DNA from 4 places in the Desulfosporosinus burensis genome. Region 2 is predicted to be linked to each of the others. Evidence: riboswitches for the same ligand, from Rfam matches in the RefSeq annotation. Region 2 holds a riboswitch; each other region holds the start of a gene.
The links. Region 2 has a riboswitch for cobalamin ahead of ACYQ3Q_RS23325 (nitrogenase iron protein NifH). Riboswitches for the same ligand answer to the same signal wherever they lie in the genome.

Region 1 (7,508 bases), on a different contig from region 2:
AAATTCGACAAGTTATCTTAAACTTAGCCCGTAATGCCTTAGACTCTATGCTGGCAGGTGGGGTTCTGACAATAAGAACCTATCTAGAACAGGATTACATTGTATTAATGTTTCGCGATCAGGGATCTGGCATACCAAGGCGAGTTCTTGAAAATATGGGTAAACCTTTTTTGACCACGAAAGAAAACGGTACAGGTTTAGGATTGCCAGTGTCTTATAACATCGTGTATCGTCATGGAGGTGCGATATACGTCGAAACAGGAACCGCAGGTACTACATTTTTTATTAAACTCCCTGTTAAAAAGTAACATTTGGCTTAATAAATTATGGCCCCTTAATCAACTTGCAAAAAACATTTAAATATATCTGCCATATTACGACAAATAATTGTATATTAATGGATATTGTGTTCTTGCCATTTCCCTCAAAAAGAATTAAAATTCTTCTTGAGGATGTTAATTCAGGAGGAATCCACGTGGAAAAGAAACTTTTGAAAAGAATAGAGGAACTACGTAAGAGACTCAATAAATTCGCTCTAACTCGTAACCTCATTGATCACGAGGTTGTAGAGGTTAGTCAGCAGTTAGATCGCTTACTCAACCAATACCAAAGGATCAGTACTTATCAACAGTTAAGCTTTTGGTAATCATAGGAATAATAGTGATAAGAGACACCACAAGAAGACTTCTTGCGGTGTCTCTAACTTTTATAGTCAACTCGTTCTGGAAGCGTGGAAGTGTTGAATGTGGGAATTTTTAAGAATAGTGTTATTTTCTGCGAATTGCTTTCACAAGTTCATTGATCACTAACGGCATAATTGAGAGTACCAAAACGAATGCCCAGTCCATAAAAGTCAGAGGATAAACTTTAAATATTGACGCTAAGGCTGGCACTGTAATTACAATCACTTGGAGCAAAATCCCTAGTATTATGGAATAAATTAAGTTTTTATTTGTGAACAGTCCCAGTTGGAAAATCGATTTATCGGGATGTCTCATGTTTAAAGAATGAAACAGTTGAGAGATACTTAAGACTGCGAAGGCCATTGTTTGGGCATGCATTAAGGAATCAGGGTATATCTTGTTTCCTATGGCAAAGGCGATTAAGGTTAAAATTCCGATTAAAGAACCATTTAAGATCAGCCTTACACCAGCACCTTCTGCAAATAGGGTTGCTTTTGGATCACGGGGTTTTTTATCCATGACTGTCGGATCTCCAGAATCTACACCTAAGGAAAGAGCTGGAAGGGTATCAGTCACTAAATTGACCCATAAAATATGGATGGGTCTTAGTGGAGAAGCCCAGCCTAATAAGATCGCTAGGAAGAGAGCAATAACTTCTCCCAAATTACAAGATAATAAAAAGATGATCGACTTTTTTATATTGTTATAGATATTACGGCCTTCTTTAATCGCCGAAACAATCGTTGAAAAGTTGTCATCCGTTAAAACAATGTCGGCAGCACCCTTGGCAACATCTGTTCCTGTGATTCCCATGGCTACTCCAATATCAGCAGCTTTTAAAGAAGGTGCATCGTTCACTCCGTCCCCCGTCATAGAAACTATGTTTCCCTTGGATCGAATCGCTTTGACAATGGTTACCTTGTGCTCCGGAGAAACTCGTGCAAAGACAGATAAACGTTCGATTTTATCATTTAACTGATCTTGAGTTAGTTTATCCAGCTCAGAACCAGAGATAACTTCCTCGATATCATTAGAAATACCGAGTTCTTTAGCTATGGCGAAGGCAGTGTTTTTATGATCTCCCGTGATCATAATGGTTTTGATGCCAGCCTTTTTACAAAGGGCTATGGAGTCTTTGACTTCTAGTCGAGGAGGATCAATCATTCCGACAAGCCCAATAAACGTTAAGTTCTCTTCTATAATATCACCCTTTGAGGGAACAGTAGCGAGTGACTTATAAGCAGCACCTAGGACTCTTAGGGCACCATCGGACATTGTGTTCGAGGCTTCCAGAAGTTCGTTTTTAAGTTCTTCGGTTAACGTCACCGTTTCTCCATTTAGGTAAGCGGTCGTTGAAATTTTCAACAAACTGTCTAAGGCACCTTTGGTCATGACCATGAATCGATTTTCATGATTATGGATAGTGGTCATCAATTTTCGATCCGAATCAAACGGAATTTCTTGGACCCTTGGATGGGATTTCTCTAAAGCATCTTTAGAAATGTCAAACTTCGCTCCAGCCTCTACAAGGGCGATTTCAGTTGGATCTCCTGTGTTAGTCGTCTCTGAGTAGGTAGAATCGTTACATAAAACTAAATTTTCTAGAAGAAGTTTATGAGCATCTTTAGTCAAATCTAAGGATGCTATGTCCGCTAAAAAATTGTCAGCAAAGAAGTGGGTGACTGTCATTTTATTTTGGGTAAGTGTTCCGGTTTTGTCAGAGCAAATAATTGATACAGATCCTAAAGTTTCTACTGCAGGGAGTTTTCTGACGATCGCGTGTTCTTTGATCAGTCGTTGAACACCCATAGCAAGGACAATAGTAACAATAGCGGGTAATCCTTCAGGAATTGCTGCGACAGCCAAACTAAGAGCAATTAAAAACATTTCGTAAAGATCTCTATCTTGAAGAACTCCTACTAAAAACATAAGGGCACAAATACTTATGGCTGCGATGCCTAAGATTTTCCCTAACTCCTCAATTTTCTTTTGAAGAGGGGTTTGCTCGTCTACTGATTCTTCGAGCATGGTGGCAATTTTTCCAATTTGAGTATCCATTCCTGTAGCAACAGCGATGCCGACTCCACGACCATAGGTTGCCAAGGTGGACTTAAACGCCATATTTTTTTGATCCCCAAGAGGGGTATCCTCAGCTTCAATAAGTAAATTTGCCTGTTTATCTGAGGGAACGGATTCCCCGGTAAGTGCTGATTCCTCAATCTGAAGATTGGCTGTTTCTATAAGGCGGAGGTCACAAGGAATGTATCTTCCAGCATCGATTATCACGACATCCCCAGAGACTACTTCTTGAGAAGGAATTTCCTTTAATGTCCCATCTCTTTTCACTAATGCTTTAGGAGTCGAAAGCTTTTTCAAGGCATCGAGAGCTTTTTCGGCCTTAGATTCTTGGATGACCCCTACGATGGCATTAATAAGAATCACAATTCCAATAATAACAGCATCGCTTATTTCCCCAATAAATCCAGAAATAAGAGCAGCACCGATTAAAATATAGATCATGATATTGTTTAGTTGAGAGAGGAAAATCCTAAGTAAAGTTTTAGGCTTCTTAGTTACTAACTCATTTAAACCGTACTTTTCTCGTCGTTGAATTACTTCATTCTCAGATAAACCGGTGGTTGAGTTTACTTCCAATTCCTTTAGTACATATTCGGTATTTTTATTAAACCACATAATATCACCTCTTGATTAAGTATTCGCAGAAAAATAAAAAAAAGACTTATATAAACATTATTTTTATACCAACTTGTATAGCCTAGCAAACCTCCCTCTTCAAACGATTGATGCATCTAGCATGTCACGGATCCTCCTTGGATGATTATGGCACAATTTGTGCAACAATACCAAGACTATGCACTTTTAGAAGGGAATGATAAAACTAAGATGTGCGTTTATTCTTTGGAAGGATTATAATAAAACGAGTGACAGAGGAGGTAACAATGAACTATATAGTGTTTGATTTGGAATTCAATATGTTTTTTAAATTCAAAGAAGGGGATTATGCAAATCCAGCTTTGAAAAGTGAAATCATTCAAATCGGAGCGGTCAAACTCAACGAACGATTGGAGACCATTGGCGAGTTCAATTTAATCGTTAAGCCAGTGATTTATAAGAGAATAAACCCCTATGTTAAGAAGAAAACGACGATCAATACAAGGCAGGTTAGTCAAGGAACCCCTTTCAATCAAGCAATCAAGAGCTTTAGTTCATGGCTTGGAAAGGACTCTGTTTTATGCTCTTGGGGACATGATGATATTTTAGGTTTAAGAGATAATTGCCAGTTTTTTGGCTTTGGCTCACTATCCTTTGACAGATTTATTAATATTCAGCAAATCTATATGAATCATGGGGTTATAACAATGCAACCAAGTCTAGAAAATGCCGTGGAAGCCTTAGGGATTGAAAAAACTTTTCCCTTTCACGATGCATTAAGTGATGCTTTCTATACCTCAGAGATTTTCAAAAAGGTCTTTGATTTTTCTGAAGGGGCCATAATAAACTGGGAAAAGAACCAAATCGAAAATGAAATAAAAGTTAAAGAGTTGAAGGCTTTCCTTGACAAAGTGACTATATCATGTCCGCAATGTTCCAAACTTATAGAGAAAGATAAGGAAGTCACTAAAACAAAGAAATATTTTGCCTTTGGCTATTGTACAGAATGCAAGCACCAAATTCGACTTGTTTCTAGAATCGTGCACAGTAGTGGGGAGTACAGCATAATTTCCAAAAATTCTATCTATAAAACAGAAGAAGCATCAGAGTGAGGATGATAATAAGATAAGCTTGTAATGAAATCTTCAATAATTATCGACAAAAGACCTTGTCAACGATACGTTTATTGTTTATACTATGCTTAGAAAATTTAATTACTACAGGTGCCTCACTATGAGGAGAATAGGGAAGTCGGTGTAAGTCCGGCGCGGTCCCGCCACTGTAAACGGGGAGCAAGAAGTATATAACCACGGGGTAGTTCCCGGAAGGTGCTTCAGACGTGTTGATCCGTAAGCCAGGAGACCTGCCTGTAGTTAGTAAAGCCTACCTTGTCGAAGAACCAAGAGTAGCGTGAATGAGATTATGGAAAAGTCTCTAGTCACTGTGTGATTAGAGGCTTTTTTTGTTTTTTCACTCCAGAATGTTCTTTTCAAGGTAATGACTCCAAACATAGAAAGGAGAGTTTATGGTGTTGACGTTAATGGAAATGGCCCAAGAGGGTCGGGAAATCCCGTTGTTTACCTTGGTAGCACGAAGCGAACAAATGAATGTCCAACTACTTATGGAACGGGTTGCTACCGGACGGATTGTTATTCCCTATAACCGTCATCACAAGCCCCAAAGACCTCAAGGATTTGGGCTAGGCCTAAGTACCAAGGTTAGTGCCAGTATTGGCTTAGCTACAGACGAGGATAGTCTTACGGATGAACTATTTAAAGTGGATGAGGCCATCAGGGCAGGAACCAATGCTATCATGGATTTGAGTACAGCCGGCAATATGGACGAGGCAAGGCGGACAATTATAAAAAGAGTACCGTTGCCTTTAGGTACACTACCCGTTTATCAGGCTTTTGCTGAAGCTGTACATACTAAGGGTTCAGCCTTAGCACTTGAGCCAGATGATTTTTTCAAGGTTATGGAACGCCAAGCTGCCGATGGAGTGGATTTTATGGCTTTGCATAGCGCCCTTCACTCCGGATTATTTAAAACGGCTAAGGAAGACCAGCGGGTCCTAAATCTGGTCAGCCGAGGCGGGTCCTTGCTAATGGGCTGGATGCTTTATCATAACAAGGAAAACTTTTTGTTTACTATGTTTGACCGCATCCTGGAAATTGCCAAAAAGTATGAAGTGACCTTAAGTTTAGCAGATGCTATGCGACCAGGTGCAGGTGCCGATTCATTATGTCGTTCGCAGGCAGAAGAACTCGTTATTTTAGGCGAGTTGGTGAAGCGAAGCAGACAAGCAGGGGTTCAAATCATGATTAAGGGACCTGGTCACACTCCACCTAATCAAATCGCGACTACGGTTAAATTTGAAAAACAAGTATGTCAAGGTGCTCCGTATTTTGTCTTCGGTCCGGTATCGACGGATGTAGCCCCAGGATATGACGAAATAACAGCTGCTATTGGAGGAGCGATGGCTGGTGCTGCTGGAGCAGACATTCTCTGCTATGTCACACCCGCTGAACATATAGGTTATCCCAATGCGCAGGATGTCTATCGGGGAGTGGTGGCTTCGCGTATTGCTGCTCATGTAGCTGATCTAGCCAAAGGGTACCCAGGAGCAGAAAAATGGGACCTGAAAATGAGTCAAGCACGGCGGGCGCAGAATCTAGAGGCTCAGAAAACGTTAGCTTTAGATCGAGAAAGGCTTAAAGATTTTCACTCAAGCGAAAAACCTTTCTGCAAAAAATGCGAAAAGGGTTGTGCTATGGCTGTAGCGGGCGAGTTCTTTCAAGAACTGCCGTGGGAGTGCTGAGGCGAGGTTCGAGGTGCGTGGTTCGAAGTAGTGAACTCATTCAACTAAAGTTGAACATCGAGACTTCGGTGGGGGAGTCTCACGATTGGATGAATAACGATGATCGCAATCACATTTGTCCCTGGATAAGTTCAGCTAAGCTAAGCACTACATGAAGTTGGTAAAATTATTTTCATAAATGAAAAAATAGAATTTGAATGGAGAGATTAAAATGACACAACTTATTAAAGCAAGACAAGGTATTATTACGCCTGAGGTAGAGAGATTAGCTAAGGTAGAAGGGCTTACAGCGGATCAGTTATGTGAGAAGGTAGCTCAAGGTCGGGTCGTGATCTTAAAGAACAATCAACGCAAGAACTCGGTCGCGATTGCAGTAGGGGAAGGACTTCGCACCAAAGTGAATGCTAACGTCGGGACGTCACCGGACTGTGTAGACTTCGCGGATGAGATTCATAAAATAAAGGTTGCCGTTGCGGCTGGTGCGGATTCGATTATGGAATTAAGTATTGGCGGAGATGTTGATGCCTTCCACCGTCAAGTACTCGATAACTTCACATTACCTGTCGGTTCTGTTCCAAGCTATCAAGGTGGTATGGAGAGTATTGCTAAGCACGGAAGCGTTGTCGGTATGACTGCTGAGGATATGTTTGAAATGATTGAACGTCAGGCAAAGCGGGGCATCGATTTTATGGCTATTCATGCTGCTTTAAATATGTCTATTATTGAACGATTAAAAAATCAAGGACGAATTACAGATATAGTAAGTCGTGGAGGGGCCTTTTTAACTGGCTGGATGTTTCACAACGAGCAAGAGAATCCGCTCTATGCTCAATTTGATCGTGTGCTAGAGATTTGTAAAAAATACGATGTAACACTTAGTGTTGGAGATGCGATCCGACCTGGTTGTATCGAAGATTCTCTGGACCGTGCCCAAGTTCAAGGTTTGATTGTGGCTGGAGAATTGGTGCAACGAGCCTTAGAAGCGGGGGTTCAGGTGATGGTAGAAGGCCCGGGCCATGTCCCTGTAGATCAAATCCCAGCCACGATTTTGCTCCAAAAACAACTCTGTCATCATGTTCCGTACTATATACTTGGCAATTTAGTTACGGATATTGCGCCGGGTTATGACCATATCACAGGAGCCATTGGAGCTACAGCGGCTGCTATGGCAGGTGCAAACTTCATTTGCTATGTCACACCAGCCGAACATCTGCGCTTACCAACCGCTGAAGATGTGCATGCAGGGGTGATTGCTATTCGCATCGCCACTCATGCTGCCGATATAGTTAATGGTGTTAAGGGTGCACGGGAATGGGACTTAGCCATGGCTCATG
Region 2 (7,508 bases):
GCAGGATTTGAGACTGAAAAAAGTGGAATAAACGATCGCTGGGCAAATCCGTTTTCTTGTCGGAGTGACGGATCATCCACTCGACGAGACGTTTGAGCTTACCAGGTGTGGTCGTCGGAGCTTTTTCACCCTTTTTGCCCTTCTTGGGTTTCCGTTTACGCTTCGTCAGTTTTTTAGGTTTGAGATGGTTACCATCGGCAGCCCAAAGGCGTTTGAAGAAGTCGTAGAAGGTACCAACACCAGGAAAATCGCCCGGTTCGAAACCGCTCAGGATGGCGTAGTAGGGAATACGCTGCATTTCATTAATCCACTCGGTAAGGCCGATTTCAGGTTTCGTCATGAGAAAGAGAAGATAGGAACGAAGCATGGAAGCTGGATCACGAGGTTTAGGTCCTTTGGCAGAATAGCCATCCTGAAGCAGAGTGGTAATGTAGGATAAATCGGTCATCCAGAATTTTGCGACAAGAGGCCAGTCTTTGTTGGCAATGACGAAGACGCCGCCGGAATAATGCTTGCGGAGACGCAGCAGAACAGAATCTTGATAAGATTCATGAGAAAACAGCATAGGTTTCAAACAGATCACCCCAAATTTCGTAATCAAAGGTAATAAAACCCTCGTCACGCGATTATGGGGATGTTTTTGAAAAGTCAAGTGCTTTTTGGGCATTTTCGGGTCATTTAGAAATCTTTTATCACTCGAGAATTTCCAGTTGAAGGCGATGAAAAAGCAAAATTCCTCCCACTAATGTAGGAGGAATGCTATAAGGTTGGTGCGGGTAAACCCTTGCCCCAACTGCCTCGGCGAATGCCGAGAGGCTATAGAATTATAAGGAGGAAAGCAATGTGTATGAGCAAATAGAACAGCTCTGGACGGAGGATGCAATGGGCTACGACGATCTTGTAAAACGTCAGCTGGCCAACGTCAAAGACGTGAGACATTGGCAAACCGAGCTTAAAGCAGTGTTGGGCGACAAGTCGAGCTTAAACGTACTGGACGTAGGTTGTGGACCGGGTTTTTTTACCATTATGCTTTCACGCTTAGGTCATCGTGTAATATCCATCGATGGCGCAGAAGGAATGGTGAAATGCGCCGGACGCAATTTTGCAGCAGAGGGAATCGATGTCAACCTGTACTGTGGCGATGCAGTTGCTCTGAACAAAGAAAAGCAGAACTCTCTCGATGCGATTGTCTCCCGCGATGTCGTCTGGACAGTGTATGATCCACGCAAGGCCTATGAACGCTGGATGGAAGTGCTCAAACCCGGTGGCCTAGTGGTTGTTTATGATGGAAACTATAGAAGAGATGTGCATTCTTATAAAATTTCTGTTTGGAAGGCAATGTCTAATATAGTTATATTTTTTACCGAATGGCGAATTCCAAAAAAAGCGGAGCATCATGATAAGGACATTTTTACAGAGCTTCCGTCAGTGACAGTGGAACGTCCTGCAATGGATCGCGACATTCTCGAACAACTTGGGTATGAGATCGTTACGATCGAGGATGATTCCTATCGCAACAGCTTCAAGAAAATGGAGTACTGGAAATATGGATATCAAGGCAAAAAGTTTAAAATCGTAGCGCGAAAGCCAAAGTTGTAAGGACAATTTCAAATTCGGTTAAATCACGTTCTGCAAATATAATCAAACCGTTCCCGATTTGTTCCTCGAAAGATATAAGCGAATCACACTCCTAAAACTGACTGCATCTAAATTGTCCGCACATTGCGCTGTCGAACAATTGCCATTCCTAGATAACAGTAAGGATGTCATTTTGAACCGCAGTGTGATGTGGACGCTGCTTCAGCCGGATGTTGCTTTAAAGGAATGGTTGAGGGTACTTAAACAAGGTGGTGTGCTATTGTGCTTTTGTTCGATAGGGGAAGGGACAGTTGGTAATAACCACTATAGCCAAGAAATTGAAGATATGCTGCCACTAAAAGGTGGTACCAAATATCCACGAGCAATGCTCGCCACGATGAACGAAAATTTGGTATATTAGGGCATACTTGTATATGGCAGACAGATCGATGTTTTGTGGTATCATGAGACCGAGTACCAAATTGATTTAGCCCCTGTGCAGAACCACGTATTGTCTAATGGTATAACTACCGAGAAAGACGCACAGCAAAATAGCTGATAGGCAGGGGCGATGCCGTACTAAATTTGCAGGAGGTAATGGAAATGCAAGTTGTTTACAGCATTTGTTGTGGTGTATACGTGCACAAGAAGATCATAGTGGCCTGTTTAAGAACGGGAACAAAACGGGAACTACGTCAGTTTGGCTCGTCAACTGGAGATTTAAGAGAAATGGCTAAATGGCTGGAAGAAGCAAAATGCGAAATGGTAGCCATGGAGAGCACAGGTAGTTACTGGAAACCAGTTTATAATGTGCTTGAAGCATTAGGAATTGAAGTTATGGTAGTCAATGCTCAACACATGAAAGTCTTACCTGGAAGAAAAACAGACGCGAAAGATGCTGAATGGATCTCGGATTTATTGAAGCATGGATTGCTCAAAGCAAGTTTTATTCCTAATAAGGAACAACGAGAACTTAGGGAGGTGTCACGTTACAGAAAAAGCTTAGTAGAAGAACGAGCACGGGAAAAGAATCGTCTCCAAAAAGTATTAGAAGGAGCCAATATTAAATTAACGTCTGTTCTAAAGGATGTCACTGGTGCGAGCGCTCGCAAATTATTAAACGGTGCAATCCATGACAATATTACTCCTGAAAATATTGACGATATGCTCTATACTTCTGCTAAGGAAAAAAAGTGGAGTTGCTCAAAGCGATGGATGGGGTTATGACAAGAGTGCAAAAAACGCTAGTGAAAGCAATTATTGATCATATTGACGATATGACACAGCGTATTAAAGATTTGGATAATATGATTAATGGTGAAATGAAAAAGTACGAGGATGCAATAAATGCCTTAGATGATATGCCAGGAATTGGTCGACAGAGTGCTGAAACAATTATTGCAGAAATAGGCGTTGACATGGATCGATTTCCCACTCCCTCACATTTAGCATCATGGACTGGATTAAGTCCTGGCAATAACGAGAGTGCTGGTAAAAGGAAGAGCGGAAAAACAACAAAGGGTAATAAAACGCTTAAAACAACCATGACCCAATGTGCTCAATCGGCAGTGAAAAAAAAGATTCGTTTTTCAAAGCACAATATGACCGTTTGGTAGTCCGACGAGGACATAATAAGGCAAAAGTAGCTGTGGCACACTCGATGATTATAGCCATTTGGCATATGTTAAAGAATGGGAAAGCATATAATGATTTAGGCGGAAATTACTACAACCAGAGAAATACTGAAAAGAAGATGGCGTTCCACTTAAAAAAACTTCGGGAGCTCGGATGGGTACCGACCGTTCCGGCTATTCAATAAAGCTCTAAAGTTATATAGAAGAACTAATGCGTGCTTTTTCAGGCAGGCCTATTAGTGTTGTGCTAATTCCAAGTGCCCAGGGAACGTTTTCACAACAAAGAAATGTTCATACAGCTCTTGAAAAGGCTGGTTTTAGTGAGGTGCAAGGAATAATGCTTAAGGGAATAAAAGACAAGCATGGCAATAAAGATTGGTATGTAATTAAAGGGAAAAAATTGTAAAGAATCAGAACTGCCTAAAGATAATTTTGCCTTTACAAGTCACGAATGTCGTATTATATAAAAATGAAACATTTTGCAGGATATGTCTATGCCTGTAACGTCTGTAGATTTCTCGTGGGAAGGAGTTTTCGTTGTCTGTAAATCGGCCGTTGTTGGTCGGCACTTGACTGTGTATTGCCTTTGTGATACATTTAATTTGCAAATTTAATAGATGAGCAAGCGATTTTTCTTAGCCGAGAAATCATAACAGGGAAGCCGGTGTAAATCCAGCGCGGTCCCGCCACTGTAAAGGGGAGTTTGTGCCACATCTACTGAGGAAACTTGGGAAGGAGGCACTAAACGAAGAACCTGAGCCAGGAGACCTGATTGCTCATATGCTTTACTCACGATGGATGGGTGGAGGGACCTGTGTTAATCCGACCCTTCAGATTTTGGAGGGTCTTATCTGTTTTTATGGGTGATATTTGGTTTCCCGAGGGAAACTGACCTTTTGGGTAAAAGTCTTCTGCTAGCGGGATCTGTTTTCAAAAATGCGAATGCGACTTGAAAGCGGAGAAGAACGCGTCGTCCGAGACAACTGATTCATTACTGTCTTTATGATTAGTGATGAGGAGTTGTCTTTTTATTTTGGCTAGCTATTACAGCTTTGTAGAAGTGTGAGGAAGGGGCACTTTCATTAAATTTTTGTGCCTTGAGTACAGCGAAAGGAATGACACTTAGTTTGAATATACAAAAAGAGCGAGAGTGCTTGAAATTGGCGTTTTATGGAAAGGGAGGAATCGGAAAATCGACAGTAGCGGCTAATATTTCTGTAGCGTTGGCAATGCAAGGTCGTAAGATCTTACATATTGGGTGCGATCCTAAGGCAGATTCCACAAGGTGTCTCGTAGGGCGTAAAATTCCCACGGTCTTGCAACAATTGCAGGCCAAGCAGCTTAGTATTTCCCGGCAGGATATTGTATTTCCTGGTTTTGGAGGTGTTAACTGCATTGAAGCCGGAGGCCCGGAAGCTGGTATTGGGTGTGCTGGCAGGGGGATTATCACCATGATGGAGGAGTTGCAGTATCTAGAAATATGGGATGAAGCTTGGGAAACTGTTATTTATGATGTGCTGGGGGATGTAGTGTGCGGTGGCTTTTCCGTTCCGATGCGTAAAGGGTATGCCGATACAATTTATATTGTAACATCATCGGAATTTATGTCGGTATATGCTGCCAACAATATTATGAAGGCGATCAGTAGAAGCCAGGAGACAAGGCCAGTGACCCTGGGGGGGTTAATTCACAACTGTAGAAATCCCGAGTCGAGTAGGGAGGCAGTTGAGCAGTTTGCGATTTTAACAGGTACGCGGGTAGTTGCTGATGTCCCTTTCAGCCGGGAAATTGCCCTTTCGGAACTTGAAGGCAATACAGTTCTAGAAAAGTTCCCGGATTCAAAGGCAGCTAGTTTCTTTAAGGAGTTGGCAGGTGTTATCACTGAGAATCAGGGTTATAGGCCAGTAACAGCGCTTGAGGACGAGGCATTGGAAGAACTTAGTCACTATATGTTAGAACTGGAATTGCGAAAAGCATAGAAGGACGGGTACCAGAAGTAGGAGGAAGAGAATTGTCTTGTACAGGATATATCAGAACGAGTAGCGGAGAAGAAAAGATTAGGCTTGCGGATATCGCAGACAAAATGCCACTCGATAGTTTTTTTGATAGGGGTATAGCGGACGATGAGTGTGGGGAACTGGTTAATTTGGCCTTATGTGTGCCGGGCATTGATGTCGTGGCGGCAGGTCCCTCATCCTGCTCCAGAGTATTATATTTCAGGGCTGCAAAAAAGGGCTTGAGCGAAAAGTTATTCTTGCTCCCGGTATCTAGCAACGATTTTGCTACTGGGAAGCATCTGGAAAAATTGGAGGAGGCGCTAGAAGGCCTTGTTATGTCGCGTCGCTCAAAAGCGATCATCGTTTATATTACTTGTGCCGATATTCTGACGGGTACTGAGTTTCTAAGCATAACAAAACGAATAGAAAGCAGGTATGGTATACCGCTGAAAGTTTTTGAGCGAGGGCCACTTTCCAGGAGAAGGACACTTCCTAAAGAGAGGCTAGGGGATATTTTTATCGATTTACTGCAAAGGGGTGTCCTGCAAGAGAGGAAAAGCCACATTAATCTGTTAGGAGATGCAGAAAAACTTCCCAAGGATTCTGGCCTGAGGCAGATACTGAGGAACTATTGCTCTACTGAGAAAATACGAGAATTTGCTGCGCTGGATTCCTGCGAAGAATTTGAGGACTTGGCAAACGGAAGGTTGAACATCGCCTTGGACCGCTTTGGGTATGATTTGGCGGTGCGCATGCTGGAAAAATGGGACATCCCCTTCCTCTACTTGCCTGCCCAGTACAACATGAAAGAGATTAAGCATAACTATACAACGTTGATGGAGGGGTTGCAGGTCACTTGGGATTATAGCCAGGATGCTAAAGAGTACCACCGAGTTATTGCCGAAGTAGCTACAGTGTTGGCTGGAAAACAAATTGCGGTAGGAATTGGGGCAAGGTCTTTCGAGCTTGTTCAGGCGCTGGTGTCAATCGGCCTTTCTGTTGCTGCAATATTTGTTGAAACAGTGACCAAGTCAGATATGACGTATATTAACGCGCTCTCCGCTGTGGGAAGCAAGGCGGAGGTCTATTTGGTTTCCAACATAACTGTTGAAACGCAGACAGGTGGGTTTGAAGGAATAGATATGGTTATTGGAGAAAAAGCATCATTTTATTGTCTAAAAGCCAAAGAAATATTAGTGAGTGCCGACTATCGTTTCGGATATGAGGGGATCCTGGAAATTTTGGAGGGTATGCGATGAGCAGTTTTTTAACCCGCTTGCCTTCGTTGGCTAGTGATTATTCTGGTGCTTGTTCTGTTCTTTTTGCTTTGCCTTCACTAAACCTTCTGTACACGCCCGGCGGGTGTAGTAGTGCAATCCTTGAATGTGATGAGATCAGAAATTTTCGCCAGACTTTGTTTTTCAGTTCCAAGTTGGGGGAGATGGAAGCCGTCATGGGCGCAGAAGAAGAATTCCTGTTTCATGCGGAAAGGCTCTGGACCCAAAACCGGCAGGCCGAACTCATCGCAATTATGGGTACGCCAGTTCCTGCTTTGACGGGGGTCGATATCAATGTCATCAGGCTATGGTACCAATAACTTACAAAAAGCTTTTTTCTTGCTAAAAGGAGGTATTTTTGATGAATCCCAAAAGGTGATAGGTAGTTAAATCAAACACTTTTATGATAAATAACAATAACATACCCGGGACTTATTACCCAAAATATTACAAGTCCTTGTGTTCATGGCCTTTGGGGTATCCAGTGTCATATCAAAATAGGCGCATTATACGCGAAAAGTGAGTTACAAGCAGCTCTTTTGATTTATAGGGTACTTATGAGCTTTAAGCCCCTTTCTTCTTGTATGACTTCGGCCTGGACGAACAGGAACCATATTTTTTGTAATTTCTTGCATTATCCGGTGAAACATCGCATTGCGCTTTTCTGGATCATCTTCTAGCAACATGAGCACCAATGAATCCTTTAATTTACCGATCAGTATATTTGTATTTACCTTGTATTCATATTTTAAGCTTTTGTCTTCATTATTTTCTAAAATCTTCTCGTCCGCTTCATTCTTAGCAAGTGCCACCATATTTGATAGATACATGGACGCATAGAAATCTTGCTCAACGGAAATAACGGTGTCGCCCGTAAAGTTTTCAATTTGAAGTCGGCTCTTTAATTCGAGGTATTTGACTTCTATTCCCCAACGTTTAAAATATAGAGCTTTAAACTCTTGAATCCCTAGGGTTTCATCAAATAAATTAGTGACTAGGACTTCCTCAACTTCAGAATCCAA
Region 3 (7,508 bases), on a different contig from region 2:
CATTTAAATCTCTGTAAAAGTAACTACGCACAGAGTCATTTTTTTTACTCGAAGGGGTAAATATTAAAACAACATTATTACCTTTCTTTTCCAACGATTTTAATAGTTCTGTCGTTAAGTCATAATCCCCATCGATATAAGCAGAATCGTAATCCATAATGCCAACCCAAGGTGCTGAGGGATCATATCCAGATCGGCTTGTATACCAGTTATAATAATCCTCTGGATTTAAAAATGTCCCATTACCCTGGGCATCAGGATGGTAAGCGAACGTCCCTCTACTCCCAATGGGAGTTAAATCCTCGGCTGTCGTCACATCTCCTTCTCCGTATTTAGAAGCTAAGAATAACAATAAACGCTCACAGTTATCTGTACCTCTTGCACTAATATAGTTTGTCAGTGCCGTCAAATCGTCCTTATTAATATTTGCTTGGATCGGTAAGTCTTTAACAATATTTATTGCGAAACCCTCCGTGCAACCTTGGGTAAAGATTGCAGGTGCCTTCCCATTTTTCCATTCTGCCTCCCAACTGTCACTTAAAATAGTATGAAAGTCCTCTGTTCTCGTATCTGAAATCATTTGCACTAATACGACATCTGCATTTTGCACCGCTTGCTGCACTTTAGCCGTATTGGAAGCTAAATCATCTGCAGAAAAAATTCTCAATCCAAACTGGTAGGGCGGGTTTCTTTTCTCCGTCAGGTTATGGTAAGCCTCCACAAGCGGTGACACAAGAGGTTTTGAACCTGTAATGATCACCACATTTGTAGGATAACCATTAAACACCTCAACTTGACACTGAATACTGATCTCGGAACAAACGACAGTAATCGTTGTTATCCCGACACTAACTGCCGTAACCAGTCCATTCTCATCCACTGTCGCTACTTCTGGCTTGTTGCTACTCCAAGTTACTGTCTGCCCGGTCATTATTTCATCTAATTGATTATAAACGGTTGCAAGAACAGTTTTATTAGCTCCAACGACTATTTTTACACTGCTGTTATCTAACTCAATCTTAGTTACCTTTGCCTCTTCTACCGTAACTTCACATACGGCTTCTACCCCGTCACAAGATGCTGTAACTGTAGCCGTGCCCTCACCAATAGCTTCCACTAATCCATTTTGGTCCACTGTAGTAATCTCGGTTTTGTCGCTGCTCCAAGTCACTGTCTGCCCGGTCATTATTTCACCAAGCTGGTTATAAACGGTAGCCTGTACAGTTTTACTAGATCCAACTGTTATTTTTACGCTGCTGTTGTCTAGCTCAATCTTACCTACACTATGATCCTCAGCATTAACAATAGGTGATAAAAGACTTAAACACATCATAAACAACATCAAAATCGCAAAAGGTTTTCGATACCTACTTAGCGTGTTCTTTCTTAGCATGCTCCTTTTCCCTCTCCCCCGTGTTCTTATTTACCTTCATCTACCGGTTGCACCATAATTAACTTACCTGTTTTAGGGTCTTTAAACACAGTCCCCATTTCTTCAAAGCCGCTCCCTGTTTTTGAGTCAACTTGCGGTAAGCTTTCCATTTCTTTTCCTTGTTTTACATCAATAATAGCTTGTTTTGGTTTACCGGCACTACCACTAGTAGGACTGACATTATAAACATTAACTAACGCAACTAGTAAACCTACGCTAAAAACAAACATAACATCCGCTAGATTAGCCAAACTGCTTAATGGATCAAATTCTTCCTCCGATTGCAACTTTCTTCCCCGTTTGCGAAACATACTCTCTCACCTCAATAATTGTTTCTAGAATTGTATCCAAATTATTCAAGTAACGTCCATACCAGCGCCGACGCACCTTGGATATGGTAAAGGCTAAACTGCCGGCAAAAACACCAATAATGGTGGCATCAAAAGAAACAATCAGGTACTGGGCCAGCATGTTAAAATCTCCTTTACCCAAGCCTACCAAACCTGGTCCTAAAGGAATCAAAGTACCCATTAAACCCAACAAAGGACCCATTTTAGAAATCAAGTCTGTTTTTTCGGTTCTTTTAGCAATTAAATCTTCTTGCTCACATAAGAGATTTTGAGCAACTATCCGTTGACGAGCTCCTTCTGCGGAAGCTAAGGTTAGGAATTCTGTGACAACTTTTTTTAGTTTAATAGGCAATTCGCTATTTTCCACATAAAGCTCAATGTTATGGGTTTCTGGTAATTTACTCAAAAACTCTTTTGTTTTAAACTGATGTATTTTTTTCTCCCCAAACTTTTCCCCGATCAGGGCACCTGTCTCGATTACAGCTGTCACTACAAAATAAAGTAAAAAAGCATAACAAGGTATCATTAAACTTTGGGAAATAATATGCATAATTTGATTCAAATACTGGGAACCAACCATAGCCATTTCCTAATCATCTCCTCCAACTTAAACTATTGAAACGGGTTAACATTTCTTTGCCAAACCCCAACGTAAAAAGAACAAAAAATCCAACTACAGATAAGAGTAATTCTTTTTTGGAACATAATACCATCGGTATAAATGTGTCTTGCATGGTTGCCACAATGTTAGGAATTAAAAAAGCAGATAACAACGTAAAAACACCTAAAAACAATAACCCTTGATGAAAAAAACTAGCTACGCCAAAATTAAATCGGGTCAAAAATCTACGTAAAATCCAGCTTACCAAGACTATACCTAAAGAAAATGCAATACCTGTAGCGATAGATACAGCATACAAAGGTACCTTTAAACCACCTGCCGTATAAATCACAGATATAACCAGTGCTCCAACACAAAAGGGACATGGTAAAAAACCCAGCCAATAACTAATTTTTTGTTTTTTCCCAGGGGTTTCTGTTTCAGAAGTATGTTCTAACCCTAAGTAAAGGAAAAGTAAACCTGTTATGCATGCAAAAGCAAATGTATATTTGTCAATAAAATGTCCAATAAGCTGATATTTCCCGTTAAAAATATAACTTAACAAAACAACAGAACTGCCAAAAATTGTTGCATAACCAGAAATTTTAGGTATGGTCAACCAGGAAGACCCTAAAACTAACCCTGTTTTGATGCTTAAAATGAGAAGGGCCACCAACAAACTAAGAATTAACATCTATTTCACCTCCTTCCGGAATAAGCCACTCGACGCAAAAAGCCTCTCAACCGATTGGTCAAGAGGCTAAAAATACTGATAAACATTTGTTCAGCACTAATAATACCTCCTCTATCGCTCGTAGAGTTATTGGCGTGTAGTATTCAGGCAGGTCTTCTGACTCTGGATCATCAATGTTTCATACCTTCCCAGACTCAACCAGTGGTATAAATGAAACATTTCCCCATCACAGCGGCGGGACCATGCAGGAATTACACCTGCTTCCCTTTTAAACCGAGGTTCTCAAACTTCGGTACCTAAATTTTCTAAGTATTTAGTTTTTATAGAATCCAGCGATATTCCACTCCTAATAAAAAATAAAGAGACAACCTCACATCACTAATCCTGAAGACAGCAATGTATCGGTTGTCTCGGACGGCGCGTTCTCCTCCGCTTTCAAGTCGCATTCGCATTTTTGAAAGCTGATCCCGCTTGAACAAGACATTTACCCTACAGGTCAGTTTCCCTCGGGAAACCATTTATGTACACATAAAAATATATAAAGCCCTCCAAAATATGAAGGGCTGAATTAAATAATTCCTGCCACCCATCCATCGTGAGTAAAGCATATGAGCAATCAGGTCTCCTGGCTCAGGTTCCTCGTTTAGTGCCTCCTTCCCAAGTCTCCTCAGTGGATGTGGCACAAACTCCCCGTTACAGTGGCGGGACCGCGCCGGATTTACACCGGCTTCCCTGTTATGATTTTTCGGCTAAGAAAAATCGCTTGCTCATCTATTAAATTTGCAAATTAAATGTATCACAAAGGCAATACACAGTCAAGTGCCGACCAACGGGCACCAGGCACAACACCCAGTGTCTACTAAAAGTGAAACTCCCCGCTTACAGTGGTGCGACCGTCAGGAATATCCATCATGGGTATAAACCTATTAAAAACGTCATAAAAAAAATAAAAAACGCAGAAGGGTTTAACACTTTTGTGTAGAATACTATTAACATAGCCAAATATTCATTATGAAAAAAAGAGACCATGGAGGTCTTGACTTGACATTAAGTCTGGTCATTCTTTCCATGGTCTTTTTCATTTTACAAAGGAGGTGATTATAGGCATATGAGCCCATGCCAGATGTTTTTCCATAGTTTGTAATGGAATGAATTCCACGTTCCAAAATACCTTCAAAATCTTCCTGCATCTTACGTGCGAAAATGTCAACTCATAATCCCTAAGGAAAGTTTGGATCCTTACGGAATACTATCAACTTCAGACCCAATGATATTCTGATCTGACCGTCACGATATCATTGGGTCTGACCCTAACTTAAAATGAACCTTTCCCAGGCATTTCTTATGAACTTGTTCTGGTAAAGCTTTGATAATTCTTAAAAGAAGGAGCTAACTGCAATGTGTGAATCAAATGCCTTTCTCAAAGATGGAGAAAACGAAGTGATGCTCATGAAGTCCGTTGATACCATCGAGCCCTATGAAGATGGCCTTAAACTCGTAGATATCTTCGGAAAACAAATGTTTATTAAAGCCAGAATTAAAGACATGACTCTTCTCAACCACCGTATTATTTTAGAAAAGATTTACAATAATATAACGTAGAGGAGAACCCTTTATGCATATCTCCGACATCTAGCACATCCTCAGAACTAGGCTGCTCGCCATTTTTTCTCTCCCCTTAACCGTCAATTTCACGCACCATTGCTTTGAGGGGCAATTTAATACAAACCAACACCCTGGGCAACTTTTTGTAGCCTAGGGTGTTGGTTTGAGTAAATAGTTATGTACTGCTTTTTCAGTTTACTATTGTTTAGTGAAGAGTCATGTTCTCGAACTCTGATAACAATTGGTTCCCCTCTGTAATATGGTTTTGTAAATGCTGAATGCTAGTTTTATCATTACTTTTTTGCAACTCTTTTATTTCTAGATTATGGGCATCCAGTGACCCCTTGAGGTCACTATAAAGAGTCAAAGCATCTATGAAGTGAATATCCCCCTGGCCCTTCATTTGTTCATAGCGATGTTTTATACTTGAACAACTCATAAAATTTCACCAATCCTTTCTACATTAATCGTAGTATGAGGAAAGGATGCTAACTTTATTCCTTGAAAGCAGCACAATATTTTCCCTCAAGGATCATGCCCAGCATAGTTAACGAACGGTATAGATTCTCGTCAAACGACGTTGTCCCACTACTATTGCTCGCATAGCATGTTTTAACAGACCTATCGAAGGTAGTATCTAAACATGCCAAAGTATTCTGTGTGTCTTTTTATTTATTTAATACGAGGACTCGCGACTCGTATGGTTCCACACATTCCGGACAGGCAATATGCCCATCACGAACACTCGCCCGCTGTTCCATTACTCCCTCACCGCAGAAAGCACATTGCACCGTTGGATTGAGTTTAGGACCATGGGGTAGGTCATATGCGATTTCCCGCCAGACAAAATGCTCTTCTGACGGAGTCTCCACTAGGTGCATCGAAATCTCTCCGTGCAGCTTATAAAATTCCTCAGACTCAGCTGAGCTTGCAGTGTTATCCATCACTTTGGCCCGTAAAGCTTGATGCCGTTCATTCTCCATAGTCCCATGCTTCAGGGCAACACGAACACCACGCCCATCCTGACGGCGTATGAAACTAAAAACTTGCTTCCCATGATCCAAGAACATAAGATTTCCTTTGCCAAATGTGCTTGAAAGTAACATCTGCACAGCATCCACTCCACAAGTATCGTTTTGTACGATGCTTACTATCCCGCTTTTCGGATTGTACGGCTCCCCCGCTAAGGAAGGAAGCACCTTTAAAGCGATCTGCGCGGCCTGGAAACCGATCGCCAAACCAGGGCAAATATGCCCGTGAAACGCTACACAACGTTCCCAATCCCTCTTCACTTGTTCCTCCATCTTTTCATCCACTCCCTCATTTTAGTAAAAAAAGAGACCACGAAGCTGGCTTCTGTATTGAAGCCAGACCTCCATGGTCAAATTTTTCCATTATTTATTAATCTATGGTTCTTCTACATGAATTTAAGAATTCCTTCTTTTTCTTACTTTTTTTAGACTCCGTTTGTTAGCCGAAAACATATGCTCATCTGATCAATTTGCTTTGCTGACGGGATAATTCTTCGAGCTCGTCATCAATATCCATAAGCTTAACCAGCCACTGAGAGCGCTGTTCCCTTTCTGATATAAATTTCCCTAAGATTTCTTCTCGCGCATCCTGTAGTACTTGCCTTCGCTTTTCCATCTCCTGTAGCTTGTCTTGGCGACTCACATGTCATGCCTCCTTCATGTGAAAATGAAATATCTTTCTTTCATTCCCAAATTTAGTAAAAAAAGACCATGAAGTTGACTTTCGTATTGAAGCCAGACCTCCATGGTCAAATTTTTAAATTATTTCGTTATTATTGCTACTTCTACAAAAATTGAGGAATCCCTGCTTTATCTAACTTTTTGGACTGTATAAGTTTACTGGAACCATAAAGATTGGAGTTAATTTATTCATTTCGGGCATATATCTAGCAGGAATTCATGAAATATTGTAGAATAAAATACATAATCATAGCCCGCAGGACCATGAAGGTGTTGCCAAGACCATGGAGGTCTGACTTTTGATAGTCAGTTTTCTTTGGTCTTTTTTTGATTTTTTCTAAAAAAGGGGGATTAATTGTATGTGTAGAGAGAAAACAAGGTGGGAAAAAGCAGTGGAATTCCATGGGCACGAATGCCCAGGACTGGCGATTGGCTATAAAGCCTGTGAGGCCGCGATCAAAAAAATGGGCATTCGGTTTTCTTCGGATGAAGAAATTGTATGTGTCACCGAAAACGATGCCTGCGGAGTCGATGCCGTACAGGTAATTACGGGCTGTACTTTTGGGAAAGGGAACCTCTTGTATAAAGGCACAGGCAAAATGGCCTTCAGCTTTTATAACAGGTCAAATGGTGAAAGCCTGAGAATGATAATAAAACCAATAAACGAGGAAATGGATCGCCAGCAGCGCCAAGAATACCTTCTGAACTCACCTGCAGAAGAACTCTTTAATTTCTCCAAGCCGTCGTTTGAGTTGCCCGAAAAGGCAAGAATCTTTACAACCGTAATTTGTGAGAATTGTGGAGAAGGTACTCCAGAGCATAAGATTCGAATTAATGACGGCAAAAAAGTATGCCTAGACTGCTTCAAGGACTATTCAAGAGGGTGGTAAAGAGATGGATATACAACATTACACCCGTCTATGGAGCGAGGGAAAGGTTGCCAAGGCATTTGGGACCTCCTTTTGGGACAACCGGGCGGATGAGTTCAATAAATTAGTTTCTCAAGGCACTCCTGACGAACGAACTCGCAAAATCGTTGAATTTATGTCACATAATAATCTTCTCACCGAAAATAGCAGCGTCATGGACATAGGCTGCGGTCCAGGACGGTTTG
Region 4 (7,508 bases), on a different contig from region 2:
GTATGCAGTTTACCAAGCATTGGTTTTAAGGCCTTTTTCACTTCCCGGGAGATATCAGTTCCTAACTGAGCAAGCATGTTCTTCATGATCGGATTAAGATTAATCGAGCCGTTATTCCAAGGATACAATCCCCCGTTCACTCGGAAAATTTTATCTAATTCCTTATCATCCGTTTCAATGGGGTTTTCGTGATTTGCGGTCAATTCCTTCAGTTTATCGGCCACTCCAATATACGCCCACTTTAACCCCTTTTCAATACTAAACGAATTGGGTGGATCAAGCATTACGCCATCATAAAAAGTGGCAATATCTGTCGTGCGAAAGCCCGGATCGATGACCACCACATACCCGCTAAATAACTTGGCGCTCGTCGGCATCCCATATTCATTAAGAGTTTCCTTAATAAAGACTCCATAACTCTGGGGAAGCACTCGAGAGCGCAAGATGTTCAGTTGCCGTGTCAACCCTTTCATGGGACCTGAATGAAAGGTTACCGAAAAAGACCCCTTTAATTCCGCTTCATACTTGTCCTTTAAACTAGCATAATACTTAACGGGCACGCCAGTTCCAAGATAAATATTCGCTTTAGGAGTTTTTTGGGCTAGGGCTAAAGCCACTACCAGTAATGCTGTTGCTTCTTCATCCGAAGATTTGTCTTCATCCCAGCAATAATGAGCTTCGTTCGGATTCAGGCTTTCAGCCAAACTTCCCATGAAGTAATGCCGTTCCACACCCGTCGAATTATTCTTGACCAAAACATCCAAAGTAGAAATCTGAGTTTCTAAGTCAGATCCTTTACTAATCAGGGAATTACCTAAGGTTGAGAAAATCCGCTCATTCCCTTTACAAATTACAGCTGGAAATAATACTTTTGCATCTCCAGTATCCAGTTTAATCGCTCCAAATCCCGGATCTGCTCCGGCCACAAGAATATCACTATCTAACACACGTGTTCCTCCTCGATTACAATCAATTATGGACAAACTAATAACTACACCTACACCTACACCTGCTACTGCTATATCTATCATTATATACGAAGCTAACACGCTTGTAAAAATGGGTTATTAAAATTCTTCTAAATATTTAAATAGTGACCAACACTATACTTGAGATTAGAAAAAGGTTGTGGTATGCTAAAAGAAAAATTACTTGAATTTAGGTGCCCTTTGGGGAGAATAGGGAAGTTCGGTTCAAAACCGACGCGGACCCACCACTGTATTCGATGAGCTTTGTTGACCACTGGCACTTTGCTGGGAAGGTGACAAATTAAAGCGATGATTCGATAGCCAGGAGACCTGCCTAAATCTTTAAGTCTTTCCACATCGTGGAGAGCGGCGGTGATGACGGTAAAGTCCCGACCACAGATTTATTTGTGGTCGGGATTTTCTATTTTTCAACAACTATATTGAGGAGGAGTTTTAATGAAAAATTTGTCAGAAGCACAACTCTATGCCCAACTCGAAGCTCTAACTGCGAACATCTCAGAACTTGACGAGGATTCCATGGCTAAGGTCCAAGCACGCTTGGACATCCTGACCAAACCACAAGGCAGTCTTGGACAATTAGAGCATATAGCCAAGCAACTTGGAGGTATCCAACGAACCTCTAATCCTCAGATCAATAAGAAAGCAGTCCTCTTGATGGCTGGAGATCATGGCATCGCAGCTGAAGGAGTTAGTGCCTTTCCCCAAGAAGTTACCCCTCAAATGGTGTATAATATCATAAGTGGTGGCGCAGCCATCAATGTACTGGCTCGCCAAGCCAATGCCGAGGTTTTTTGTACGGATGTTGGGGTTGCCTTCCCCTTAGAAGGAAACCTTATTCACAAACGGGTTGCTAATGGAACCCAGAACATGACCAAGGGCCCGGCAATGACCCGTCACGAAGCACTGCAAGCTCTACTGGTCGGTGCTGAAGTTGCAGCAGAAAAGATCGGTGCAGGATATAACCTCTTTGCTACAGGTGACCTCGGAATTGGCAATACTACCCCTAGCTCTGCAATCGTTGCCCTCTTTACCAATTCCCCCCTTGAGGACGTTGTCGGACGAGGAACTGGAATTGATGATGCTGGCTTAATTAAGAAACGCCAGGCCATTCAAACGGCCTTTGACGTCAATCAACCTAATGCAGACGACGCTCTAGATGTTCTAAGCAAAGTAGGCGGTTTAGAAATTGCGGCGATTGCTGGTTCAATCCTTCAAGCGGCAGCTAGCCGTGTTCCGATTGTCATTGACGGGTTTATCTCGACGGCCGGAGCACTCATCGCTTCAAAAATTGCCCCAAAATGTACGGCCTTCATGATTCCCTCCCACGGTTCAGTCGAACCTGGTCACCGTAAGGCCTTAGCAAGCCTAGGCCTTGATCCGGTAATTAACCTAAATATGAGACTTGGAGAAGGAACGGGAGCGGTCCTAGCCTTTCACTTAGTCGAAGCTGCACTTCATATTCTTAAGGAAATGGCAACTTTCGGCGATGCTGGAGTCAGCGAAAAGTCAAGCTAGAGAATCAAAAATCAAACACTATTCAAAGTCAGAAAAGACGAGTCAAAGCCTCTACTTAAGTAAATCAATCTTAATAAATATTCATGGGAGTCGATGAATGCCATGTCTCAATTCACTTTAGTAACAGGCGGTGCACGGAGCGGAAAGAGTAGCTTTGCAGAACTTCTGGCCGCTTCGGTAAATCGTCCTGTAACGTACATTGCCACCGCCCAAATCTGGGACGAAGAAATGGCCCATCGTGTTAAAAAACACCAAAACCAGCGCCCGGCAACTTGGCAACTCATTGAGGAACCTCTAAAGATTCGAGAAACACTTTGCCAACTCAAAGACTATGACGGAGTCATTCTGCTTGATTGTGTCACGCTCTGGCTTACTAATCTTCTCTTAACTCAACAAACTGGACATGCAGAACAAACAGAACGAGCTGACCATTCTGATCACGAAGGAGTAGAATCCACCCTAGGCTCCTCTAAACAGGATAAGATGTACCCCGACCTCGAACCACAAATCCTAACTATGGTTCAAGAGGTTGCCCAACTTGCCCAAGAGATTAAACCTCAAGTCCTCTTTGTCACCAACGAAGTCGGCCAGGGCATTGTCCCTGAGAACCCTTTAGCTCGGGCATACCGTGATTTAGCTGGACGTAGCAATCAAATACTTGCCCGCTGTGCTGATCATGTCTATCTTGTTGTAGCAGGTTACCCCTTGGAACTTAAACACTCTGGCGGGCAGCTTCTTGCTTCCCTGCACAAGGAGTGATCTGAGATGCGCGGATTCCTCATAGCACTTACCTTTTTTACCCGAATTCCTTTACCGATCCCTAAGAATGTTACTTCAGAAGAATTCCTGCGCAGTTATCGATATTATCCGTTCGTAGGACTAGTCTTAGGTCTTATCCTCTGGCTGCTGGCGAAAGTCATGATGCCCTATTATCCCCCTTTAGTTCTCGGGGCTCTCATCTTAGTTGCGGAGTTAGTGCTCACCGGAGGAATCCATCTTGACGGATTCATGGATAGCATGGATGGTTTATTATCCGCTCGAAGCCCAGAAAAAATCTTAGATATCATGAAAGACAGCCGAGTTGGTGCCCATGCCTCAATGGCTCTCGTGGGCTTATTGCTCTTGAAATTCACCTTCCTAGCCAACCTAACCGTTCCGATGTTACCGATTCTTATCGTCATGCCAATGCTCTCTCGCTGGGTCTTTCAGATTGGGATGATCGGATTTCCCTATGCCCGCTCCCAGGGGCTAGGCAAAGGGTTTCACGAAGCAACCCAGTGGATTCCATTCCTGCTCAGCGGAGCGCTGGTCTGCGGAATATCTTTTTATCTGCTCGGCTCAGCTGGACCGATCGCCTTAGGAGTTACCGCCTTAGTCATATTCTTAATGGCTTCTAAAATCTCCTCCTTACTAGGGGGTCTGACAGGTGATCTATATGGGGCTTTTATCGAACTTTCGGAAGTTATCTGTTTAGTTATCGCTTTTCCTTTTATAAAGTAGGCATAGTGAACTTCAATATAAGCAAAACGGAAGGGTAATGAACTATCAATACCCTTCCGTTTAAATATTAGTTTTACTATTTGTTTTACTAACTAGTTTTGCTTATTTAGTCTTGCTTATTTAGTCTTGCTTATTAGTCTTGCTTATTAGTCTTGCTTATTAGTCTTGCTAATATTGTTTGCCTATTCCAATTTAATTAACTTAGTCTCATGTTTTCGGGCCACGAAAAAACTTTTCTAGTCAAAATCGTTTCAAAAGTAGGTATTAATCTTAGCGTTATATTAATATGATAAAATTAGTCCATAAATGTACAATAAGGAATTTTTAGAGTACACTAGAGATAATTGGCATTGCTAATTATTTAGTATCGCTAGAGAGGGAGAACCATGACAGACTTTATCCTCTTATTTTCATTTTATGCATTTGCCGGCTGGGTAATGGAAACAATCTACCGTACAATATCCCAACGAAAGGTTGTCAATCCTGGATTTTTAGTTGGCCCGTTCCTCCCGATCTATGGCTTCTTTACGACTTTGGTGATCTGGTCCTCTGGGCTGTTATCTCAACTCGCTTGGGAATGGCAGTTTCTTAGTTTTGTGTTTTTGAGCACCTTGCTGGAATATGTCGCTGGATGGTTTTTCGAGCGCTTCTTTCGCCTGCAGCTTTGGGATTATCATACAACACCTTTTAATCTTCATGGGCGCATCGCTCTCCAGTTCTCCCTTCTTTGGGGGGTTTTAGGGCTTGCATTTCATCTCGTCATACACCCAGCCGTTCAAATTCAAATGTTGCGCATTCCACCGACTGGCCGTTCTATCTTAGCTATTATCTTGACAGCCTATGTTATTTGGGATATTATCCGTTCCACCCTCTTACTACGTCGTCTTGAACACTTTGTCTCGATGTTCCAGGAGCAGTATGAACGTCTGGAACTCACGTTATTTCACTCAGCCTGCTCTCCGTATCAAAGATTTCTTCATGCCTATCCGAAAATGCGCCATACTTTAAGCGAAAAGATGGCTTTACTATATGCTAAGCAGGAAGCTCTCGAGCACTTTTTAAGCCTTCAACGGCAAAAATTCTCCAACCCAAGTGGAGAAAACGACCCCCACTCACTTGACTAGGAAGGTGAACTGATTTTGGATTTATCAGAGCACGTCGAGGACATTCTGAACCACGAAGAGTATCAACAATTGGCACGTTTTACCCATCATCGTCCATTTACTACTTTAGAGCACTCTCTTCGTGTTGCGCAAATAGCCTATGACTGGTCACTACGCCTTGAAAGCAAGCTCAAGTTGGACACACACGCTATTACTCGTGGCGCCCTACTCCATGACTTTTTCCTGTACGACTGGCATGAGCCAAGACCAGACCGATCCCGGTGGCATGGTTTTCGCCATCCTCGCATTGCCTGCCAGAACGCGGAACGATGTTTTCAGCTCAGCGAGAAGGAAAAAGACATTATTTTGAGCCATATGTGGCCACTTACCCCGCGCTTACCTAAAACCCGAGAGGCTTTTCTGGTCATGGTTGCAGATAAGATGGCCTCGATCCAGGAATTTCGCTTAAAATTCAAACGTGATCTTCCGCCTTCTGAACGATACACGTCTCTTCGCCTTATTAAACACAAGTCATGAATAATCGAACGACATACTATTGACTTTAGCATGCGCATCCCAAAGAAAAGAGCCTTTCACCGCTAAATTCAGAGTGAAAAAGGCTCTTTTCTTTGACTTTTAGTATACTTTTTTATCCATCAGTTATCTTTTTTCGAACGCATTTTCCGTCACAATATGCCCCTTACCATTTTGCTTGCCGAGATAAAGCCGATGATCTGAAAGCTTGTAAAGAGATTCATAGTCCGTAGATTCTGTAGGAAATTCTGCAACTCCTATGCTTATGCCCAAACCATAGGTTTCTAAATCCAAGTTACTCTTTAAGCGCTGCATGATATTCATTGCATCTTGGCTTAACTTAAGATCCGTTAAAATGACCGCAAACTCATCTCCACCTGTACGAGCGACAATATCTTCTTGTCGAACGGACTTCTGGAGATTCTGTGCTACATGGCTTAAGGCCTTATCTCCCATGGGATGACCTTTTGTATCATTTAAAATCTTAAATCCGTCTAAATCAAGGAGCAGAAAAAGGAACGTTGAACCACGTCTGAGTGTTCCCGCCATTTCTCCTAGGATCCTTTGCTCAAACCCTTGGCGATTCATGATTCCAGTTAGGCGGTCCGTCGTCGCCAGACGCTCAAGTTCCTTTCTTTGCCGGATAGCTTCTAATGCCATGCTTAACATCCGTACAAATGCGTACAGGATCTCTTGGGTATGCGCAATGTCTCGTGTCCTAGAATCAAATAGCCAAAGTTCCCCAACGACTCCGCGATAGGTTTTAATAGGCTGAATAAGGATTTTTTCCACAGGATATGGAATCTTATTATGTTCGTCTTCTTCAAGTATTCGCAGGGTAGGTGTCTCATTCGGTATGTATCCAAGCGGAAAATGGGCTCTTTTATCTTTTTGGATCCATTCTTGCCAAACATCCTCAGACTGTTTAAGCCGGCCAAAGGGAGAATGTATTTTCCATTCCCCATCGGTTTCCATATGAAAGAATCCTGCCTCTAGGTACAGAATTTCCATGGCCATTTCTCCGGCTTCAGCTAGTAACTGCTCTTCAGACACGGCCTTGACCAAAATTTCAGTTCCCCTGAGCAGCAATGATAAGGCTTGTTCACGATCAACAGCGGCCATACGCAATTGTTGTTCATAAACACTGGAGGAAAGTAGGGGCATTAACTGTTCTAACCAGTAGACGCTTCCCTCGTCAAAGGAAGCGGGATTATCACTGAAAAGCAACAAAACACCTAATAATTGACCAAAATGAAGGAGAGGAATGCAAAAGATTCGCCGAACCTTGAAGTCCCTGAGAGTTGTCCGCCAAGCATTGAAACAATGCGTTTCCTCGGAATTCGATGCGTCTCGCTCGTCGCCATCATCATCAATTTCGTGAATCATCAATTTTCGTTCTACATACGTATTCCCTTGTGCTACTTTTCGGATAAATAGTTCAAAGTCTTGAGGGAGAACATTACGAACTAAAAAACTTTCCTGAAGCTCAGTCCGAGCGTTAATGGCCATTGGGTGAAACTCCTCACCCCGCGATAGCCAGATACCAGCCATTGTGCAATTGAAAAAATCAAGCCCACGTTTGGTCAAGATTTTCAGAGCATCTTCTAAATCTTCCTCACAATTTATTTCCTGAAGGAGCTCTAAGATATCTTCCGGCTTAAGTCTATATTTGTACGGAGGAAGCAGCATGGGCTTATCAACCTTTCATTACTCGCATGATTATTATAAAACATTTTATCATAAACCTTCCAAATAAACCTATTTATTTAATGTTTCAATAAAAGTTTTATTCTTAATTTCGAACCCAGACTATTCCCTTCCAGCCATAGAAAAAGCTACTCATATTAAACGAACTATGTTATATTTA

Region 1: another riboswitch for cobalamin. It lies ahead of thiC (phosphomethylpyrimidine synthase ThiC); the one in region 2 lies ahead of ACYQ3Q_RS23325 (nitrogenase iron protein NifH).
Region 3: another riboswitch for cobalamin. It lies ahead of ACYQ3Q_RS26535 (DUF2162 family putative transporter); the one in region 2 lies ahead of ACYQ3Q_RS23325 (nitrogenase iron protein NifH).
Region 4: another riboswitch for cobalamin. It lies ahead of cobT (nicotinate-nucleotide--dimethylbenzimidazole phosphoribosyltransferase); the one in region 2 lies ahead of ACYQ3Q_RS23325 (nitrogenase iron protein NifH).

What each region holds. Positions count from the first base shown of each region.
Region 1 is NZ_BAAHYN010000007.1:162,230-169,737, reverse strand. It holds gene ACYQ3Q_RS14165 (two-component system sensor histidine kinase NtrB) at 1-308, shown strand, start outside; gene ACYQ3Q_RS14160 (aspartyl-phosphate phosphatase Spo0E family protein) at 476-646, shown strand; gene ACYQ3Q_RS14155 (calcium-translocating P-type ATPase, PMCA-type) at 768-3,377, opposite strand; gene ACYQ3Q_RS14150 (3'-5' exonuclease) at 3,644-4,468, shown strand; cobalamin riboswitch at 4,561-4,741, shown strand; gene thiC (phosphomethylpyrimidine synthase ThiC) at 4,888-6,174, shown strand; gene bzaB (B12 lower ligand biosynthesis ThiC-like protein BzaB) at 6,386-7,508, shown strand, end outside.
Region 2 is NZ_BAAHYN010000015.1:120,974-128,481, reverse strand. It holds gene ACYQ3Q_RS23360 (hypothetical protein) at 1-574, opposite strand, end outside; gene ACYQ3Q_RS23355 (class I SAM-dependent methyltransferase) at 844-1,599, shown strand; gene ACYQ3Q_RS23350 (methyltransferase domain-containing protein) at 1,712-1,999, shown strand; gene ACYQ3Q_RS23345 (IS110 family RNA-guided transposase) at 2,182-2,805, shown strand; gene ACYQ3Q_RS23340 (transposase) at 2,790-3,194, shown strand; gene ACYQ3Q_RS23335 (hypothetical protein) at 3,188-3,397, shown strand; gene ACYQ3Q_RS23330 (hypothetical protein) at 3,424-3,618, shown strand; cobalamin riboswitch at 3,819-4,002, shown strand; gene ACYQ3Q_RS23325 (nitrogenase iron protein NifH) at 4,310-5,191, shown strand; gene ACYQ3Q_RS23320 (nitrogenase component 1) at 5,224-6,468, shown strand; gene ACYQ3Q_RS23315 (hypothetical protein) at 6,465-6,806, shown strand; gene ACYQ3Q_RS23310 (IS4 family transposase) at 7,011-7,508, opposite strand, start outside.
Region 3 is NZ_BAAHYN010000023.1:14,295-21,802, forward strand. It holds gene ACYQ3Q_RS26520 (cobaltochelatase subunit CobN) at 1-1,342, opposite strand, end outside; gene ACYQ3Q_RS26525 (DUF2149 domain-containing protein) at 1,420-1,719, opposite strand; gene ACYQ3Q_RS26530 (MotA/TolQ/ExbB proton channel family protein) at 1,697-2,368, opposite strand; gene ACYQ3Q_RS26535 (DUF2162 family putative transporter) at 2,376-3,077, opposite strand; cobalamin riboswitch at 3,207-3,392, opposite strand; cobalamin riboswitch at 3,676-3,859, opposite strand; gene ACYQ3Q_RS26540 (hypothetical protein) at 4,067-4,267, opposite strand; gene ACYQ3Q_RS26545 (CooT family nickel-binding protein) at 4,476-4,679, shown strand; gene ACYQ3Q_RS26550 (FmdE family protein) at 5,351-5,986, opposite strand; gene ACYQ3Q_RS26555 (hypothetical protein) at 6,171-6,356, opposite strand; gene ACYQ3Q_RS26560 (FmdE family protein) at 6,754-7,284, shown strand; gene ACYQ3Q_RS26565 (class I SAM-dependent methyltransferase) at 7,289-7,508, shown strand, end outside.
Region 4 is NZ_BAAHYN010000006.1:266,563-274,070, reverse strand. It holds gene ACYQ3Q_RS12895 (ParM/StbA family protein) at 1-947, opposite strand, end outside; cobalamin riboswitch at 1,144-1,320, shown strand; gene cobT (nicotinate-nucleotide--dimethylbenzimidazole phosphoribosyltransferase) at 1,425-2,504, shown strand; gene cobU (bifunctional adenosylcobinamide kinase/adenosylcobinamide-phosphate guanylyltransferase) at 2,607-3,263, shown strand; gene cobS (adenosylcobinamide-GDP ribazoletransferase) at 3,270-4,004, shown strand; gene ACYQ3Q_RS12875 (putative ABC transporter permease) at 4,391-5,128, shown strand; gene ACYQ3Q_RS12870 (HD domain-containing protein) at 5,144-5,644, shown strand; gene ACYQ3Q_RS12865 (sensor domain-containing diguanylate cyclase) at 5,768-7,330, opposite strand.